DNA from 4 places in the Solibacillus daqui genome. Region 4 is predicted to be linked to each of the others. Evidence: riboswitches for the same ligand, from Rfam matches in the RefSeq annotation. Region 4 holds a riboswitch; each other region holds the start of a gene.
The links. Region 4 has a riboswitch for cobalamin ahead of O7776_RS02490 (ABC transporter substrate-binding protein). Riboswitches for the same ligand answer to the same signal wherever they lie in the genome.
Positions count from the first base shown of each region.

Region 1: it holds a riboswitch for cobalamin, as region 4 does, so the genes downstream of both, O7776_RS05480 (hypothetical protein) here and O7776_RS02490 (ABC transporter substrate-binding protein) in region 4, are expected to answer to the same signal.
Region 2: it holds a riboswitch for cobalamin, as region 4 does, so the genes downstream of both, O7776_RS11585 (energy-coupling factor ABC transporter permease) here and O7776_RS02490 (ABC transporter substrate-binding protein) in region 4, are expected to answer to the same signal.
Region 3: it holds a riboswitch for cobalamin, as region 4 does, so the genes downstream of both, nikA (nickel ABC transporter substrate-binding protein) here and O7776_RS02490 (ABC transporter substrate-binding protein) in region 4, are expected to answer to the same signal.

Region 1 is NZ_CP114887.1:1,170,489-1,175,556, forward strand. It holds gene O7776_RS05465 (metal ABC transporter ATP-binding protein) at 1-150, shown strand, start outside; gene O7776_RS05470 (metal ABC transporter permease) at 166-1,032, shown strand; gene O7776_RS05475 (Fur family transcriptional regulator) at 1,029-1,439, shown strand; cobalamin riboswitch at 1,536-1,715, shown strand; gene O7776_RS05480 (hypothetical protein) at 1,876-2,430, shown strand; gene O7776_RS05485 (ABC transporter substrate-binding protein) at 2,420-3,358, shown strand; gene O7776_RS05490 (bifunctional adenosylcobinamide kinase/adenosylcobinamide-phosphate guanylyltransferase) at 3,426-3,968, shown strand; gene cobS (adenosylcobinamide-GDP ribazoletransferase) at 3,972-4,754, shown strand; gene O7776_RS05500 (histidine phosphatase family protein) at 4,727-5,068, shown strand, end outside.
Region 2 is NZ_CP114887.1:2,387,156-2,392,223, forward strand. It holds gene cobA (uroporphyrinogen-III C-methyltransferase) at 1-223, opposite strand, end outside; gene O7776_RS11575 (precorrin-2 dehydrogenase/sirohydrochlorin ferrochelatase family protein) at 226-852, opposite strand; gene cobI (precorrin-2 C(20)-methyltransferase) at 878-1,582, opposite strand; cobalamin riboswitch at 1,725-1,908, opposite strand; cobalamin riboswitch at 2,127-2,302, shown strand; gene O7776_RS11585 (energy-coupling factor ABC transporter permease) at 2,427-3,170, shown strand; gene O7776_RS11590 (energy-coupling factor ABC transporter substrate-binding protein) at 3,172-3,459, shown strand; gene cbiQ (cobalt ECF transporter T component CbiQ) at 3,446-4,222, shown strand; gene O7776_RS11600 (energy-coupling factor ABC transporter ATP-binding protein) at 4,236-5,068, shown strand, end outside.
Region 3 is NZ_CP114887.1:1,812,367-1,817,434, forward strand. It holds gene O7776_RS08730 (ABC transporter ATP-binding protein) at 1-106, shown strand, start outside; gene O7776_RS08735 (alpha/beta fold hydrolase) at 407-1,390, shown strand; cobalamin riboswitch at 1,627-1,813, shown strand; gene nikA (nickel ABC transporter substrate-binding protein) at 1,932-3,554, shown strand; gene nikB (nickel ABC transporter permease) at 3,614-4,558, shown strand; gene O7776_RS08750 (ABC transporter permease) at 4,555-5,068, shown strand, end outside.
Region 4 is NZ_CP114887.1:512,887-517,954, forward strand. It holds gene O7776_RS02470 (transporter substrate-binding domain-containing protein) at 1-278, shown strand, start outside; gene O7776_RS02475 (amino acid ABC transporter permease) at 351-1,061, shown strand; gene O7776_RS02480 (amino acid ABC transporter permease) at 1,073-1,783, shown strand; gene O7776_RS02485 (amino acid ABC transporter ATP-binding protein) at 1,796-2,551, shown strand; cobalamin riboswitch at 2,629-2,813, shown strand; gene O7776_RS02490 (ABC transporter substrate-binding protein) at 3,004-3,951, shown strand; gene O7776_RS02495 (FecCD family ABC transporter permease) at 3,941-4,939, shown strand; gene O7776_RS02500 (adenosylcobinamide amidohydrolase) at 4,939-5,068, shown strand, end outside.

The DNA of each region.
Region 1 (5,068 bases), 660 kb from region 4:
CATGATGTCGATACCGTATCAGACCGTGTAAGCCACGTGGCATGCTTAAATCAAACAATTCATTTCCACGGTTATAAAAATGATTTTGATACGATTTCGGAAGAACAGATTGAAAGCTGGAACGGTCACACTGTTCGAAAGATTCATTAAGAGGAGTAGGCCATTATGATCGAAGCAATATTAAACTATGAATTTTTACAAAACGCCTTTTTCTCAGGGCTCATTATTGGTGTCATTGCCCCGTTACTGGGAGTATTTATTGTTGTTCGTCGTCTGTCGCTAATCGCGGATGCGCTGTCACATGTAACGCTTGCAGGCATTGCTGGAAGTCTTTACATAAGTCAGTCTTTTGCCGGTTTGGCGCTGCTTAATCCGATTTACTTAGGAATTGTTGCGTCGGTAAGTGGTTCAATCTTAATCGAGCGCTTGCGACGTTTGTATAAGCACTATGAAGAGCTTGCAATTCCAATTATTATGTCGGGTGGTATCGGGGTTAGTGCGATTTTAATTTCACTAGCAAGTGGCTTTAATACAGATTTAATGAGCTATTTATTCGGCTCGGTATCTGCTGTTTCGAGACAGGATTTATTTGTTGTCATTGCGATTGCGATTGTCGTGGTGATATTCTTAGTATTATTTTTCAAAGAATTATTCGTTCTATCTTTTGACGAAGAATATGCAAAAGCAAGTGGGTTGCCGGCAAAATGGATTCATTTGTTATTTATGGTTGTTGTGGCACTTGTCATTGCAGCTAGCATGCGTATTGTTGGGATATTGTTAGTATCTAGCTTAATGACATTACCGGTAGCAGCAGCAATGCGTTTAGCACATGGCTTTAAACAGGCGATTATTTTAGCGATTGTATTTGGTGAACTTGCGGTATTAATAGGTTTAGTGAGTGCATTTTATTTAAATTTAGCGCCAGGTGGTACGATTGTCGTAACTTCAATTATCATTCTATTATTTGTCATTATCATTAAAAAAATGGTTTTAAAATTATCAACTAAGGTGGAAGGGGAAGAAGCACAGTGAATACAACACGCGCGTGGGAAATATTAAAAGACAATGGCTATAAAAAAACAGATAAACGAGAGTTAATTTTGGGTATGTTTGCGGCTACGGATAAATATTTGACTGCCCGTGATTTACTGCAAGTGCTGAAAAAAGACTTCCCAGGCATGAGCTTTGATACGATTTATCGTAACTTAGCAACGTTTGTTGAATTAGATATTTTAGAAGAAACCGAGCTAAATGGTGAACGTAATTTCCGCATGCATTGTGAATCGGATCATCACCATCATCATTTTATTTGTCGCGATTGTGGGAATGTGAAGGAATTATCACTGTGTCCGATGGAGATGCTTGGAGAAAAGCTGCCAGGTTATGCAATAGAAGCTCATAAATTCGAAATATATGGAAAATGCCCGAGCTGCTTATAAAGGTATAAATTTTATGTTTTAATCCATGAAATCGATGTGAATTTAAAAACTATTTGCATAATTTCATCAGTATGATAAAGTAAACTTTACAAATTGAATAGTTTGCAAGAAAGAGATGCCTAGTGCATAAATGGGAATTCGGTGTAAATCCGAAGCTATATCCGTAACTGTAAGCGTAGATGAAAGTAAGCAAAATACCACTGCTAAAAGCGGGAAGGTGCTTATGTTTAAAGTGAAGCGCGAAGCCAGGAGACCAATCTTTTTCTGATCGTAACACACCTCTTCGGAAATAAAGAGAATGTACGGCAGCCATACATCAAATGAGCGTTTTTAAATATACCTTTTTGATTTTATGAAGCCATCCATTTTCTGGGTGGCTTTTTTCATGCCATTTAAAATTTCAAAGAGCAATGAATTTGAAGTGAGGTTGAGAAAGTTGAAGAAGGATATTCGTTATTCGTGCTATCCATTCATGCGTGAAAAATCGAGTTGTGTTGATTATGAAATTCGTACAGATTCACTAACGACACGTATTGGTGCAGTTATTCCGACATTAGTGGATGATGAACGCGGTCGGATTGTATTAGAAGATTTACGTCTCATACAACCGCTTGCTTATCACGTAAATGGTTCAGTGCGCGGAAAATTAGCGATTACAGAAGATGACTTAAAGTGGTTAAGCGATCGTTATGATTTTTATGTGAGTGAAGTAAAAGAAGCCATTCAGCAGTTTTTATTACCTCAAGGGGTGGAAAGCGCGGCTCGTCTTCATATTTGCCGTAGTGAAGCGAAAAAATCATATCGCGCATTACATAAAGTAAGTGAGGAAAGAGATGTTCCTGAAATTTTATTCGACTTTTTAGGCTTACTTGCCAATGTATTGTTTGTGATGGCTGTGTACATGAACAAGCAACACGAATGTGATGAAATTGTCTTTACCTCAAAATCATATCCAATGAAAAAGAAAAAGGAGCAAAACAATGAACTTTAAAATGAAATGGGTTGCACCTGTTGCAGCAGCACTACTTTTAGCAGCATGTGGAGCAGACGAAGAAAAAGCATCAAAAGATCCAGTTAAGCAAACTGAGGCAGATGGTCCCTACACAGTTGTAGATGACCGCGGTATTGAAGTAACTTTCGAGGAAGTACCAGAAACAATCGTATCATTACAGCCAAGTAATACAGAAATTTTATTTGAATTAGGTGTCGGTGCTCAAATTGTTGGTGCAACAGACTATGATACATATCCAGAAGCGGCACAAAAAATCGAACGTGTTTCTACGTCAACAGTCATTAACGCAGAACGTATCGTTGAGTTAAATCCAGACGTAGTCGTAGCTTACACAGCCGGTGATGAGGCACAAATTGCACAGTTAGAAGACACGGGCTTAAAGGTGTTTGTCATCGCTTCAGCTACATCATTTGACGATGTCTACACAGATATCATTCAGCTTTCTGAAGTAATGGGCGTTGAGGAAAAGGGAAATGAAGTCGTAGCAGACATTAAAGGACAAATTGCAGCAGTTCAAGAGAAAACAAATACTGTAGATGCAAAGAAAAAAGTGTACTATGAAGTATCACCAGCTCCAGACATTTGGACAACTGGTAGCGATACATTCCAACAAGAAATTATGAATACAGCCGGTGTTGAAAATATTTTCGCAGACCAAAATAGCTGGTTAAGCGTAACAGAAGAAGATGTAATTACACGTAATCCAGAAGTAATTATTACTCCAGCAACTTATATGGAAAATGCAGTGGATGAAATTTTAGGTCGTGCAGGCTGGGATCAAATTCAGGCAGTTTCAGATAAGGCTGTTGTGTTAGTAGATGGAGATGTTATGTCTCGCCCGGGGCCACGTATAGGTGAAGCGGTAGAAATTATGGCAGAAGCCGTATACCCAGAATTATTTAAATAGGCTTATAATAATAGAACATGCCTGATTGTAGGTGTGTTCTTTTAATTATTTGCAAAGGTGGACTACAATGATCTTTATAACTGGCGGAGTACGTAGTGGTAAAAGTGCCTATGCCGAGCAACGTGCCCTAGCTTTGGGGGACGAAAAACATTATTACTATTTTGCAACGGGTGCCGCGTTTGACGAAGAAATGAAAAAGCGAATTATACGACATCAGCAAGATCGCATACAGCAAGAAATCAAATGGACAACAGTGGAAATGCAAGTGGAAATACCTCAACAAATCAATCAATTATCATCTAATGATGTTGTATTATTTGAATGTGTTACGACATGGCTTTCAAATGTGCTCTATTTAAGTGAACAGCAAAAAAATCGTAGCGAATATATCAATAACTGCATCGAATCCCTACAAAAGCAATTGCAAAATTGGCAAGTACAAGGTGCTACAATAATAGTTGTATCGAATGAAGTATTAGACGAGCTGCCTTCAAAATATGAGGAAGTGAATTTATATCGCAAGTTGTTAGGAAACTTGCATCAATGGCTTGTGCAGCATAGCCATGAAGCTTATGAAGTACAGTTTCAACTTGTACAACGATGGAAATAGGGGGTGAGCAGGTTGAAAAATGCAAGTCAAGGTTTCTTATTAGCGTGGCAGTTTTTTTCTTTCATACCGATAAAAAAGCAATTAGATATGAATAAAAGCTCGATTACGTGGATGTATGCGAGTTTACCGCTCGTTGGTTTAGTAATTGGTGCAATGATAAGCTGTGGTGCGTATTTACTTGTTAGCTATAGCGATATATCCAATTTATTATTGTCGATTTTACTTGTAATTGGCATGGTTATTTTTACTGGTGGGTTACATTTAGATGGCTTTATCGATATGTGTGATGCCTTTTTTTCATATGGTGATAAAGATAAGCGATTGCAAGTGCTAGATGATCCTCGCACAGGCGCTTTTGGTGTGTTAGGGATTGTATCATTACTTTTGTTGAAGCTTGGTTTTGTTTATGAAACACTAGCACAAGGGCAGCTAGCAATGCTTGTGTATATTGTCATTATTCCATATATTGCGCGCATCGGGATGCTTGTGTATTTTGTAACAATGAATACGTCGAAACAAACAGGTTTAGCCGCCTATTTTAAAGAGCAGGTAGTAAGAAAGCAGCTCATTATTTATAGTGCAGTGCTGTTTACACTACTGAGTGCGGCGCTGATATATACTGGGATTTATAGCTTCTTTATTTTAGTAGCCATAATGCTAGCTGTAGTTGTAATTTACCGTAAATGGTCGTATCGGAATTTTGGGGGTATGAGTGGTGATTTACTCGGTGCATTAGGTGAAAGCTTGGAGGTTGTTTTATGGCTAACAGTGTTACTGTGCATTTAATTCGGCATGAAAAAACGGATGCTAATATAAAGCGCAAATATATCGGCTGGACGGATGAGCCAATTGTTGAAAATGTAAATATGAGACCGATTTTGCAGCCAGACATTGTCTATGGTAGTGATTTAATGCGCTGTGAACAAACTGCCAATCGCTATTTCCCGCAGGCAAAATTTAAAGCATACCAAAGTTTACGTGAGCTTCATTTTGGCGACTTTGAAATGAAGACGTATGAAGAATTACAACATAATAAAATGTATCGTGCATGGATTGATGATCCGTACAATGTAACACCGCCAAATGGTGAAAGCTTTGAA
Region 2 (5,068 bases), 1.9 Mb from region 4:
TAACCAATGCTTCATTAATTTCTTGTTGAATCAGTCCATGCTTTCCAGGTTCTTTACCGCAATAGATTAACTGCGCCTCTTTTTTTGCATGCTGTAAAATTAGCGGATTCACCAATCGATCATATAAAATCACATCTGCTAACTGGAGACATTCCAATGCTCGAATTGTTAATAATTTTGGATCTCCCGGACCAGCACCAACTATGTAAACAAAGCCACTCACATTCATTCACCTTCTAATAATTGTTGTAAATAATTTTCACATTGCTCAAAATCTTGTTGTTGAATCCACTGTAAAACTTGCGGTTCTAAAAGTGCGGCTACAGCTAGACGTTTTTGCTCGCCTTTAAATTTCTCCAAAATGGCCTTTCTACCATGCTTTAAAAATGACGTATATGCCTCATAACTATCATCAAACTGTTCACTTAATTGTTGTTTTACTTGTCGCGTAAATGCTGGACTTGCCCCAGAAGTGGAAACGGTTAATACAAAATCACCTCGACGTACAACGGCTGGGTTCATAAAATCCATACGACCATTGTTATCTACCCTCATGAACAATTGCCAGTGCTGTGTTGCTTGTTCGATTTGATCATTGACCGTTTCCTCGTTAGTTGCAGCAAAAATTAATATCGCATCATCTAAATCTGCCGGCTCAAACGTTTTATTGCGCCACTGAATTTTTTGGAGTTGTGAGTAATGCTGTAACGTTGCCGTAAGCATTGGACTGACAACGACAATATTAGCCTTCGTCTCAAGTAGTGCCTCTACTTTTTGTGTTGCAACATGTCCACCACCAACAACGACTACTTTTTTATAATCGAGATTAAGCATAATTGGAAAATAACTCATCTTCTGTCCTCCAACGTTATCTTTCTTATTTACGAACAATCATGCACGATAAATAGTTCAATTCTGTACCACGTAAATTTTCAACCTCCCATATCACTTCTTCATCCGAAGTCACTTTTGTAACGACATGTGTGTTTTTTAATAAGTTCATTTCCTCCAACAAATCAAGCATTTGATCTAGTACTTTTGCGATTTTAATAAATACAATGCCATCATGTGTTTCTAATACATTACGCATTTCTTCTTTATTATCTGTTGCTGGAATCATCGCCACATGATCATCCCCATCAGCTAACGGTATATGAAGGCGATTAGCTGTTCCATTAAACGAAGAAATACCTGCAACCGATTGCATTGGTACGTCTGGATGTTGTTCTTTCATTAATTTCATCAAATGAATATACGTACTAAATAACATGGGGTCTCCTTCAGTTACAAAGGCTACATCCTTACCTTCCTGTAAATGGGCGTATATTTGCTCGACGGATTTTTTCCACTCTTGCTGTAACGTTTCTTGGTCCTTCGTCATTGGAAAAACGAGACCTAGCATTGTTTTTTGTTGTGGTTCCACATATAAATCAATTATTTTTTGAGCATATGATTTACTGCCGCGCATTTTTTTCGGATATGCAATTACTGGGCATTCCTTTAATTTACGAAAAGCTTTTATAGTAATTAATTCCGGATCTCCAGGACCAACGCCCACACCATATAATGTTCCAACTGTCATTGTCTTTTTCCCCTTTTAAAAAAATCGTATAAACACAAAAAAGCCTATTTCCGGCAAGTGCTAGAAATAGGCATGGACATCCTAAAAAAGTAAAAGGAAATACAAGTAATGTATTTGTCGCCGTCCTTCTCCCACCGAAAAGTCGTGTTGCAATAATAAAGCAGGTTTCCTGGCTCAGGCGTCATTTTACTATCACATCTTCCCATCTTTTTGACAGTGATTGGTTGTGAGTTCATCAGCTATTACAGTAGCGGGGGCTGCATTAGATTTTAACTAATTTCCCTTTTAACTCTTATAAAAAGAGCACTTTATTACTTGTACTATGAAATTAAAGTAACTCTATCACGTTACCACACTTTTGACAATATTAATTTACGAACAATTTATACAATTCAGAAGAAAAAACAGAATATACTAGAAAGCTACGCTCATAAATGACAGATAATTTTACATTATTTTCAGAAAATGACCTTGGATTTTGGAAGGGTTGAAAAAATTAATGATGACAAATGAAATAACGAATGATACTATTTCCTCACATGGTGAAAATTGAATGATTTTTGGTGCTTTTACAAGCTTAATAGGGAAACCGGTGTAATTCCGGTACTGTCCCGCAACTGTAACTTGGAGTATTACATAACACGTCACTGCATTTTTTGTGGGAAGACATGTAATACGTCGAAAAGAAGTCAGGAGACCTGCCAAAAATTAAGTTATTCAAACCTACGAGGATAGGTGCGTGAAACAAGCAAAATCGCTTGCTTTTTTGTGATGCACTTTTACTCTCAAAAGTGTATTTTTTTATGCACTTTTTTTCATCAAATAAGAAAAAAGGAGTAGAAACATGAAGCAATACTTACCAAAACTTGCTTACTTCGGTATCGTTTTATTATTTATGCCAAAGCAAGCATATGCCATGCACATTATGGAAGGATTTTTACCAATTGGTTGGGCAATTTTTTGGTTTGCACTATGCTTACCATTCCTTGTAAAAGGACTAAAAGTGATCCGCATCGTCGTGAAAGAAAATCCAGAAAGTAAATTATTACTTGCCCTATCAGGGGCCTTTACATTCGTCTTATCTGCATTAAAAATCCCATCAGTAACCGGGAGCTGTTCTCACCCTACTGGCGTTGGCTTAGGTTCAATTTTATTTGGACCTTTTGTTATGAGCGTTTTAGGATCAATCGTCCTATTATTCCAATCGCTATTACTAGCACATGGTGGCATAACGACTTTAGGCGCAAATATTTTCTCGATGGCTATCGTTGGTCCATTTATTGCAGTAGGTGTTTATAAGCTCGCAACAAAATGGGGCCTATCAATTAGCGTCGCAGTATTTTTCGCTGCCATGCTTGGTGATTTAGGAACATATGTTATGACATCTGTACAATTAGCATTAGCGTTCCCTTCAGAAGTTGGCGGCATTTTAGGTTCATTCCAAAAATTCGCAAGCATCTTTGCGTTAACACAAATTCCATTAGCGATCAGTGAAGGATTATTAACCGTAATGATTATGAACTTCTTACAAAAATATAACATGAAAGAATTAGTTCAATTACGTATTTTAAAGGCTAAGGAGAGCTAACATGTTTAAGAAAAATCTACTATTACTATTAGGCGTCGTGATCTTAGCGATTTTACCAATATTATTTTTACAGGATGCAGAATTCGGGGGTGCTGATGGTGAGGCTGAAGAAGCGATTACAGAAATCGCTGTAGACTATGAGCCTTGGTTTAGCGCTATTTGGGAGCCTCCAAGTGGTGAAATCGAAAGCTTATTATTCGTTTTACAAGGTGTTATTGGTGCACTAATTATCGGCTATTTCATCGGTTATATGCGCGGAAAGCATACAAAAGATCATGCTAAACATTGATTTTCTAGCGAGCCATAATGCGATTCAAAAGGTTGCCGCTAGTCAAAAAATAACGTTTAGTGTCATTTCATTATTACTTGTAACATTATTACGAAATAATATTTTATCGGTTTGGACACTACTCTTCATGAGTAGTGTCATTATCTTTTATGCCAGAATTCCTTGGAAAACATATGTAACATTACTTATCGCGCCAATTGGTTTTGTTTTTGCAGGTATGATAGCGATCGTGTTGTCCATTTCATTTGCACAACCTATACCAATTTCCGCATTATGGCATAGCACATTTCTTGGCATGCAGCTGTTTATATTGCCGAATGATTTACTTCGAGCTATCACGATATTTTTTACCTCGATTAGTGCAACAAGTTGCTTGTATTTTTTAATTTTAACAACACCGATGTATGAAATTAGCCCAGTACTTGCTAGATTAAAAGTACCAACGATTATCATTGAATTAATTGAGTTAATGTATCGTTTTATATTTTTACTTTTACAAACAGTTGCGCAGCTTTATACTGCGCAGGATGCTCGGCTAGGCTATCGAACATATCGAATAAGCTTTCAATCTTTAAGCTTACTCATTAGCGCTCTGTTTCGTTCGATTTTTTTCCGTCATCAGGCGATGTCCTATGCGATGACGGCACGAAATATTGAACAATTTATTATTCCACAGCAATTTTTGAGTGAAAAAGCATGGGATCAAAAACTGACTTTTATAGCAGGTGGATTTTTGATCGTTGCAATTGCATTAATCTTTTAAGGAGATTTTAGTTATGACAGAAAGCTATTTTACGTTTGAGCATGTATCATTTCAATATAGTGATGGTACACAGGCATTACATGATTTATCATTAACGATTCCAATGGGAAAAAAAGTAGCGATATTAGGTGAAAATGGTTCAGGTAAATCAACATTTTTCAAATTGCTCATGGGGCTAGAAAAACCTAGTATTGGTAAAATTCAATTTTTAAACGAACCATTACATTATTCTAAAAAACAATTAATTAAGTTACGGGAGCATGTTGGCTTTATCTTTCAAGAAGCAGACAATCAATTATTTGCCTCTACAGTTAAGCATGATATTTTATATGGTCCGATTAATTTAAAATGGCCACATGAAAAAATAGAACAACATGTTGATACCGCCATACAATTAACTGAATTAGAGGACTTAACCGAACGACCGATTCATTTTTTAAGTGGTGGACAAAAAAAACGTGTGACCATTGCAGGTGTTTATGCAATGGATCCTAAACTTTATATTTTAGATGAACCGACGAGCAGTTTAGATTACTATTTTTCAAATCAGCTTACAGCATATTTGGATGAATTAGATACAGAAAATCGAACATTTTTATACTCGACACATCAGGTCAACTTAATTTATGGGTGGGCAGATCATTTTATTGTTTTTCATAAAGGGCAATTATTGTATTCAGGTCAAAAGGATGTACTTTTCTCGAATGATGCACTACTAGAAAAAGCGCATATCGAAAAGCCTTGGATTGTAAAATGTTATGAGTCAATGTTACGTGAAGGGCTCATTCAACCACAACAGCAACTTCCCCGCTCGATGGATGAATTAATGCAATTGATGAAATGTTA
Region 3 (5,068 bases), 1.3 Mb from region 4:
AATTGTAGAACAAGGTTGTCATTCTGAATTATTAAATAATAAATCATTATATTATGAATTAGTGATGAATGAAATGAAAGATAATAATTCTTTAATATATCAATAAAAAAATTATAGCCCTTATAATTTTTCGTGAGCGTGGCCTTTTTTGAAAGTCTAAGGTATAATCTGCCTTTTTAATCGTTTCTAAACTTCAACTAACAGGGGCTTTAATAGAAAAATGATCTTCAACAATCAGGCGCTTTCCTTAGTTTAGGAAAGTGTTTTTTTATTAAAGGGCCAGATTATTGAATAAATGAGAAATCTTTCAAACTTGTAAGAAGGATGTATAGTTAAACGATGGAACCACTACTTTATTTCCATTATTGTGAAATTATATAATAAATAGAGAGGATTTATATTAGTAATGAAAGCAAAAAGAAAATTTAGAACTTGGATTATTATAAGAAATATTTTATTAACAATAGTAGCATTATTCCTTGTATGGATTGTTTTTCACCACGTCTTGAAGGTTTATGAGCAAACACAATATCCACCAATTGGTCAAATAGTAGAAGTCGATAATCAAAATATGCACGTTTATACAAAAGGAGATGGGGTGAACACCATTGTTTTATTAAGCGGACTAGGCACAACCGCACCTGTATTAGATTTTGAACCCTTAATAAATGAAATGGCCAAAAACAATAAAGTTGTCGTGGTAGAAAATTTTGGTTATGGATGGAGTGATTTAACGACAAAAGAACGAACTGTAGAAAACATCGTAGAAGAAATTAGAATTGCTCTAAAGAAAGCCAATATTGATGGTCCATATATTTTAATGCCCCATTCCGTATCAGGAATTTATAGTCTGTATTATGCTAATAAATATCCTGCTGAGATTGATGCAGTTATTGGGATTGATGCTCTTTTCCCACAAGCTATTGAGTATTTTAATGAACCTGCCCCGACGCTACCTAAATTTTTAAGATACGTAGCACCAACAGGAATAGCAAGACTCGCGTTATATATAAATCCTGAAGGTTTTTTACCTATTGCTGATGATGGTACATATTCTGAAGAAAACTTAAAAATGACCAAGGCTATCTCCGCTTGGAAGGGGGGAAACAAAAGCGTTGTTAATGAAGCTAATGAAATTAAAAATAATATTGACAAAACAGTTGATATGACTTTCCCTTCCAATATGCCAGTTTTATTATTTGCTACGAAAAAAGATAAGGTTACAGAGGATGGTAAAAACAATGTGACTTTTTATGAAACGCAATTAAGTAATTCTCCTTCAAGTAAAATTGTAACATTAGAAGGACATCATTATCTCCACTGGACTCGTTACAAAGAAATGAGCAAACAAGTTAATGAATTCATAGATTCATTAATAATAACAAATTAGTAATACTTTTTTCTTCAGCAAAAGAGCACTATCCTTGAACAAGGATAAGTGCTCATTTTCATTAAAGGGCAAGATAATTGAGGAACTCTTTAACCTATTCATGAAGGTAAAAAAATGAGATGCATTTCAGAAACAAAGAGATATCGGATTCTGCGTTTTTAGGCAACGTATCAATTGGTGTGTTATTATCATTTTGATATTTATTTCTTTTTGTAGTAGGATAGTTGAGAGAAAACTAAATATTGTGTCGAATAGGTGTATCTATGTTACATAGATACTTAAAAGGGAAATCGGTGAAAATCCGATACGGTCCCGCCGCTGTAAAGGGGAGTCTTTTGTAAATGTCACTGGGTCTTGATATCTGGGAAGGCACAAAAGATGTTGAACCTCAGTCAGAATACCTGCCTATTTAATAGAGATACCGTTGAACCTACGGAGAATAGGGAGGTGCTGTAAGAAATACTTAATATAGAATTGTGATGTATTTTTAACTGTATCTGTTAAAAATACTTTTTTTTATGAAAAAATTAGGGGTGAAGAAATGAAAAATAGTAGTATATGGGCAGTTTCCCTCATTTTGATGACTATTATATTATCGCTTGCTGGATGTTCTCAACAGGATGAAAAAGAAACAGCAGCTACAAAAGATGACAAGAAAGTATTTACTTTTTCTTGGTCTGGGGATATTGGTGATTTAAATCCCCACACTTATTTTCCAAACGAGTTTTTCTCGCAAGCAATGGTTTATGAATCTCTTGTCTATTATGGTAAAGATGGAGAAATTAAGCCGTGGCTAGCAAAGAGCTGGGATGTATCGGAGAATGGGAAAGAGTATATATTCCATTTGCGTGATGATGTGAAGTTCTCAGATGGCTCCGCTTTTAATGCAGCAATAGTGAAGAAAAATTTTGATACCGTACTTGCCAACCGTGAACAGCATGATTGGATTGAATTGATTAATCAAATTAAAACAACAGAAGTAATCGATAACTATACATTTAAATTAACGTTACATAATGCTTATTATCCAACTCTCCAAGAATTAACGTATGTGCGACCACTACGTTTTGTTGCAGAATCAGCTTTCCCAGCAAGTATGGATACATATAAGAATGGTTTAACTGCGCCAATTGGTACTGGCCCATGGGTATTAAAAGAACACAAAGAAAATGAGTACGCTATTTTTGAGAGTAACGATAATTACTGGGGTGAAAAGCCTAAAGTAGATGAAGTAGTTGTCAAAGTAATCACAGACGGTGAATCTCGCGTGTTAGCCTTTGAAAAAGGTGAACTGGATATGATTTTTGGCAATGGTGTAATTAGCCCAGATTCCTTTAAGTTTTTAAAAGAATCTGGAAAATATGAAACAAAAATTTCAGAACCTACGGCTACCCGTACACTGTTATTCAATACGAATCGTGAAACAATGAGTGATAAAAATATACGACTTGCGCTGCAGCACGCTTTCGATAAGGATGCGGTCATCGATAATATTTTCTATGGAATAGAAAACAAAGCGGATACGTTATTCCCGCAAAATTTAGCCTATACAAATGTAGAAGTTGATCCGTATGAGTATGATGTGGAGAAAGCAAAAGCTTTATTAGATGAAGCAGGCTGGAAAACTATAGAGGGTAAGGAATTCCGAGAAAAGGATGGTCAACCTTTACAACTCGAATTGTTATTCATAAGTACGGACAATATTCAAAAGTCAATAGCGGAATTTGTGCAAGGGGACTTACGTAAAATTGGCGTCGATGTGAAATTAACAAGTCAAGAATCAAATACATTCTGGACAACGGCATTTGATGGCAACTATGATATGTTATTCACTGCAACTTGGGCGGTACCTTTTGATCCGCACTCTTATTTAGCTTCCATCACAACCGATTCTTCTGGTGGTGGCCCAGATTACTATGCATTATCTGGCTTATCCTTTAAAAAAGAGTTGGATACGCGTATTAAACAAGTATTATTAACAACAACAGAAGAGGATCGTATTAAACAATATCATCAAATTTTAACGATGCTTCATGAGGAAGCTGTCTATTTACCAATTTCATATCAATCAAATATCGCAGTTTACAAGAAAAATATAATGGGTGTAGACTTCTTGCCACAAGAAGTAGAAATACCAACAACAACTATTGATATGAAAGACTAAATTAATTGCGCCCATTTCTTTTCGGAATGGGCGTTTGTTCTATAGAGAGGCGTTGACTTATGATTCGTTTTATATACAAACGATTGCTAGGGGCAATACCGTCCATTTTTGGTTTGTCGATCATTACGTTTTTGCTTATACAGCTAATACCAGGTAATCCTGTATTAACGTATTTACGCGTATCAAATATTCAGGCTTCTGAAGAAACTGTTCAAGCGATACGTGCTGAAATGGGACTAGATCAGCCACTTGTCATGCAATATGTACAATGGCTAACAAATGTACTGCAATTTGATTTTGGAACGTCCTTAATATCAAAGCGGTCGGTCTTAGATGAAATGATGCTTCATTTTATACCAACTTTACAATTAACAGCAGTTGCGTTTTTACTGATTATTGTTTGCAGTATACCACTAGGAGTTATATCTGCTTTACATAGAGGGAAATGGTTTGACCGAATGACGCAATTTTTTGCTTTTAGTAGTGTGTCATTGCCCACATTTTGGTTAGGTTTTTTGCTCATTTACTTTTTCTCGTTGCAACTTGACTTATTACCTGTACTTGGCAAGGGATCAGCTGCGCATTTTGTGTTACCAGCAACGACATTGGCACTTGGTTATATTGGAACCTATTTACGTTTAATAAGAGCCAGTACAATCGAAGTGTTGGAGGAGCCGTTTGTATTATATGCACAGGCACGTGGTTTGAAAGAGCGTACAATTGTTTGGCGGCATATTCTTAAAAAAGCAGCTTCCCCAACATTAACTGGCCTTGGCATGAGCTTTGGTAATATGCTTGGAGGGACGATAATTGTGGAGAACATTTTTGCTTGGCCAGGTATGGGACAATTAATAGTAGAATCGATTGTCAATCAGGATTATCCAATGATCCAAGCTTGCGTTTTACTATTAGGAATTGTTTTTTTCCTAACAAATTTAATAGTAGATATTCTTTGTGGCTGGCTAGATCCACGCATTCGACTGGCAGGTGATCGGATAAAATGAAGACATTTCGCCAGCATTCTATATTAATTGTCAGTGCGACAGTCATTGTATTTTTTACAGCTGTTGCAATTTTTGTACCGTTCATAGCTCCAAATGATCCAAATTATGTAGATTTGACACAAAAACTACAGCCAACTTCTAAGGACTATCCACTTGGCACAGATCATTTAGGGCGTTGTCAACTGTCGCGCCTATTATTTGGCGCACGCACATCTTTAATTACTGCATTTATCGTGATGAGCATTACTTTCTGTATCAGTGTGCCAATAGGTATTTTTGCGGGATATATGGGTGGAATTGTAGATACTTGGTTTATACGTATTTGTGATATGTTGATGGCTTTTCCAAGCTTTTTATTATCGTTAGCATTTGTTGGGATGCTTGGTCCTAGCTATGGGCATTTAATTTTAGCGATGGTCTGTGTACAGTGGGTCTTTTACGCACGATTTATTCGAGGGATGGTACTAAGTGTGAAGGAACGATCGTTTGTTATGGCTGCTCGTATTTGTG
Region 4 (5,068 bases):
ATGAAGGTCGTGTAGATGGTGGCGTTCAAATCGAAGGTTCATTCACAGGTCAAGTATTAACAGAGGGTGGCCCATACTACAACTTAAAAGATGAAGTCGTTTATAACGAATTTGCCGTTATTAAAACATGGCCGCTATTCAACAAAAAGCAGCAAGAATTTGCAGATGCCTATGACAAAGCAATCACAGAAATTAAAAAGACGGACGCTTTAAAAGAATTAAGTAAAGAATTTTATGGTAAAGACTTATTCGAAGTATTAGATTCAGTAAATCGCTAAACTGCAAGAAGCTGCTTAAGTATTTTGCTTAAGTAGCTTTTTTTAGCACAAACATACGAAAGTGGGGAGCACATGGAAAAGTATTTTGATTTGTCATACATTTGGTCGGCATTGCCGAATTTATTACCGTACTTATGGATTACATTATATATCGCAGCCCTTTCAGTAATATGCGGAACTCTATTTGGCTTAGTGCTTGCAGCGGCGAAGTTAAGTACTAATAAATGGTTTTGTAGGCTCGCGAATGGCTATACGACGATTATTCGTTGTACGCCATCCATCGTTTTATTATTTTTAGTGTATTACGGAATCCCAGCGTTTTCAGAAGGGCTATTAGGTATTTACTTGCAAAATGTTCCGACTGGAGTCTTTGTTGTTGTGACGTTTAGCTTACAGTTTGCAGCGATGATGTCAGAAGTCATTCGTTCGTCGTATTTAGCGATTGATCGAGGACAATTTGAAGCGGCAGTAAGTGTTGGTTTAACTCCTCTTCAAGCATATCGTCGCATTATTTTCCCGCAAGCTTTAGTCGTTGCATTGCCGAATTTTGGGAATGGCTTAATTTCGGTACTTCAGGAAGGCGCACTTGCTTATACAATAGGTTTTATTGATATTGTGGGCAAGGCAAATTTAATTATTGCGAATAACTATGGTACACATACACTAGAAATCTTTATCGCTTTAGCGGTGATTTATTGGGTGTTATCGATCTCAATTGAAAAGATCTTCGCACTCTTAGAAAAAGCGTTTAGTAAAGGAAAACAACCAATTAAAACGACGTAGGAGGTACGCATATGGACATTATAAACTGGCAATTTTTATTTGATACTTTTTTTGTTGCATTAAGTGGTGTGCCGGTCGCGTTACTCGTAACGGTTGTTTCACTTTTTATTGCGGTTCCACTCGGCTTTTTGTTAGCGCTAGCACGTGTATATGAGGTGCCAGTCATTAATTTCTTCGCAAAAATCTATATATCATTTGTGCGTGGGACACCAGTAATTATTCAAATTTTCGTGCTGTATGCAACGATTCCGCTTTTACTGAAGGGTCTATTTGAGAAATATAATATTGATTATCCGATTTATGAAGTGAATCCACTTTGGTATGCGTTTATTATTTTCTCATTCAATACAGCTGCTATTTTAATAGAAGTATTCCGTTCGGCGCTACAAACGGTTCCAAAAGGGCAGCTTGAGGCGGCACAATCGGTTGGCTTAACGGCAACACAAGCATATCGCCGTATTATTATTCCACAGGCGCTTGTTGCTGCAATGCCAAATCTTTGTACAGCGACGATAAATTTAATAAAAGCTACGTCGCTCGGTTATGCGATTTCATTGCAAGAAATTACGTTAAAGGCAAAGGTAGAGGCAAATTTGGGTTACAACTATTTAGAGGCATATATTGATATTTTCATAGTCTACTTAATGGTTTGTATGACAGTTGAATATTTATTTAAATGGTCTGAAAAACGTTTAAGCCGTTACAAGGTGGCTACGGTATAAGGAGGGAAAGCGATGCTAGAAATTAAAAATGTGCATAAAACATTTGGTGATAATGAAATATTAAAAGGTGTTAATTTAACAATTGATAAGGGGGACGTTGTCGTTATTTTAGGTCCAAGTGGGTCAGGGAAAACGACATTGTTACGTTGTATTAACTTTTTAGAACGTGCCGATGAAGGAAGCGCAAATTTTGATGAAATCGAAGTTGATTTACATAAAGCTTCGAAAAAGGAAATTTTAGAAATTCGTAAAAAAACTGCATTTGTGTTCCAAAACTATAATTTATTTAACAATAAAACGGCGCTTGAAAATGTGGCAGAAGGGCTAATTGTTGGGCGTGGTATGAAAAAAGATGCTGCTTATGATATTTCGAAAAAAGCACTCGCTAAAGTAGGGCTATCGGCAAAATATGATGCCTATCCAAGCCAATTATCGGGTGGGCAGCAGCAACGTGTTGGTATTGCACGAGCGGTTGCATTAAATCCAGATATTATTTTATTTGATGAACCAACATCGGCACTAGATCCCGAGCTAGTTGGAGAGGTACTTAGTGTCATGAAGGATATTGCCAAAGAAGGAACGACAATGCTTGTAGTAACCCATGAAATGTCCTTTGCGAAAGATGTAGCAAATCGCGTCATTTTCATGGATGGCGGCAATGTTATTGAAGAAGGCTCACCACATGAAATTTTTGTCCAGCCAAAAGAGGAGCGTACGAAGCAATTTTTACGCCGAGTCCTTCCAGACGATTACACGTACCATATTTAGTTGTTGGTTAATTATCTGAAAATTTATATGCGATTGCATACAAAAGTGATTTTTTTCGCTATAATGAAATGTATGAATTTCATATGGATTGTAAAGGTTCTTATTTTTAACAAGTAAGAAGTAAAAGGGAAATCGGTTGAAATCCGATGCGGTCCCGCCACTGTAAATGCGAGTTTAGAGCACGTTGCCACTGTTCACACGGGAAGGCGCTCACAAACGCTATAGCATGAGCCAGGAGACCTGCCTTTATAATGCCCAAAGTAAACCTACGAGGATAGGATGTGGCGGATAAGTTCTCTTTTTACGTTGAATTTTATTTGCAAACACAAGGCTTCCTTCTCATAAGAGTGGGGGGCTTTTCTTTATGTCAAATAACGAGCGCTAAAGAGCTTATGAATCAACGAGCACATCATAATGTGTTCTTTTTCTAAATCTAAGGAGGTAAGTTTACAATGAAAAAATGGCAAGTACTTTCTTCAGTTGCATTATTATCATTATCATTAGCAGCATGCGGCGAGAAAGAAACAGACAAACAGTCAACAAATGATAGCGCGGAAGTTGCTGAAACAGCACAATTTCCAATCACACAAATGGATGCACTAGGCAAAGATATTACAATCGAAAAAGCACCAGAACGTATTATTTCATTAGTTCCATCAAATACCGAAATATTATTTGGTCTAGGTTTAAATGATCAAATTATTGGTGTTTCTGACAATGACACATACCCAGAGGAAGCATTAACAAAAGAAAAAGTTGGCGGTATGGAATTTAACTTAGAGCAAATCATTGCTTTAGAACCAGATTTAGTATTAGCACACGAATCAGGTATGTATAGTTTTAATGAGGAAGCGATTGCACAGCTAGAAGCAGTTGGGATTCCCGTATTTGTTGTGAAAGATGCAAAAACATTTGAAGAAACTTACTCGACGATTGAACAAATTGGTCGTATTACAAATAAAGTACAAGAAGCAAAAGATATTATTGCTTCAATGAAAGAAGGCATTGAAGAAATCGAAATGAAGGTAGCCGACTTAGAAGAGAAGTCTGTGTTCGTCGTTGTAGGGACAGACCCAGATCTTTATGCGGCAGGACAGGATACATTTATTAATGAAATGTTAGAAGTGCTAAATGTTGAAAATGCTGTACCAGAACTAGGCTGGCCAATGTATAGTGCAGAGCAATTTGTCAGCAGTAATCCAGATACCATCTTAGTGACTTATGAAAATGATATCGAGGAAATTACAACAAATGATGCTTATGCAGAGATGACTGCGGTGAAAAATGGCGAGGTAAAATTAGTTGATGCTGATACAACAAGTCGCCAAGGTCCACGTTTAGTTGAAGGCATTGAATCAATCGCAGAAGCAATTTACCCAGAGGTATTTAATGAGAAGTAAATATTCAATCGCTTATTTTTCATCGATTGGATTGCTATTAGGTAGTATGTGGCTCGGTATTTCATTTGGCTCGGTCGATATTCCGTTATCCACTCTGTGGGATAAAACGACAGACCCGGTTGCGTACAGCATTCTATGGAAAATCCGAATGCCACGTGTTATTTTAGCGGCACTTATTGGGGCAGCGCTTGCGATTGCGGGTGCTGCTTTCCAAGGGTTACTTAAAAACCCGTTAGCTGACCCGTATACACTAGGCGTTTCTTCAGGTGCTTCAGTTGGTGCAGTAATGACAATTTTTTTAGGCATATCCTTACCTGTACTGGGTGCGTTTACGCTACCGATTTTTAGTATGCTAGGTGCGGCTATAACAATGGTTATCGTGCTCCTATTCGCCCGTTTAGTAGACCGTACTATGAAAATGGAAACACTTATTTTAACAGGGATTATTTTTAGTTCTTTTTTAGGTGCTTGTATTTCATTAATGGTGGCATTAACAGGTGAGCAGCTACGTGAAATTATTGGCTGGTTGCTTGGCAGTGTGTCAATGCGTGGCTGGCCGTATGTGAGAATGGTTGTTCCATTTATAATAATTGGCACGTTGATTATTTGGCTGAATCGTCGGGAGTTAAATGCGATGATTTATGGGGAGGAGCGCGCACAATATTTAGGGGTCAATGTTAAGCGCAGTAAATATATGATTTTAGCAGGTGGCTCGATTTTGACGGGTGCTGCGGTTGCAGCATCAGGAACGATTGGTTTTGTTGGGTTAGTTGTTCCGCATATGATACGTATTGTAATCGGTGCTGATCATCGCCATTTGCTTAGCCTGTCATTTTTAAATGGTGCGAGTTTGCTCGTAATTTGTGATTTAGTGTCGCGTACGATTATCGCGCCTGTCGAATTGCCGATTGGTGTCATCACGTCATTTATAGGTGCCCCAGTATTTGCGTATATTTTCTTCAAGCAACGTAGAAAGGGTGTCGCATAATGTTAAAGGTAAATGACTTAAGCGGTGGCTATAGTGGCAAGAGCATTGTGAAAAACGTGACGTTTCACGTGAAAAAAGGTCGAATTTTAGGGATACTTGGTCCGAATGGTAGTGGGAAATCGACATTGT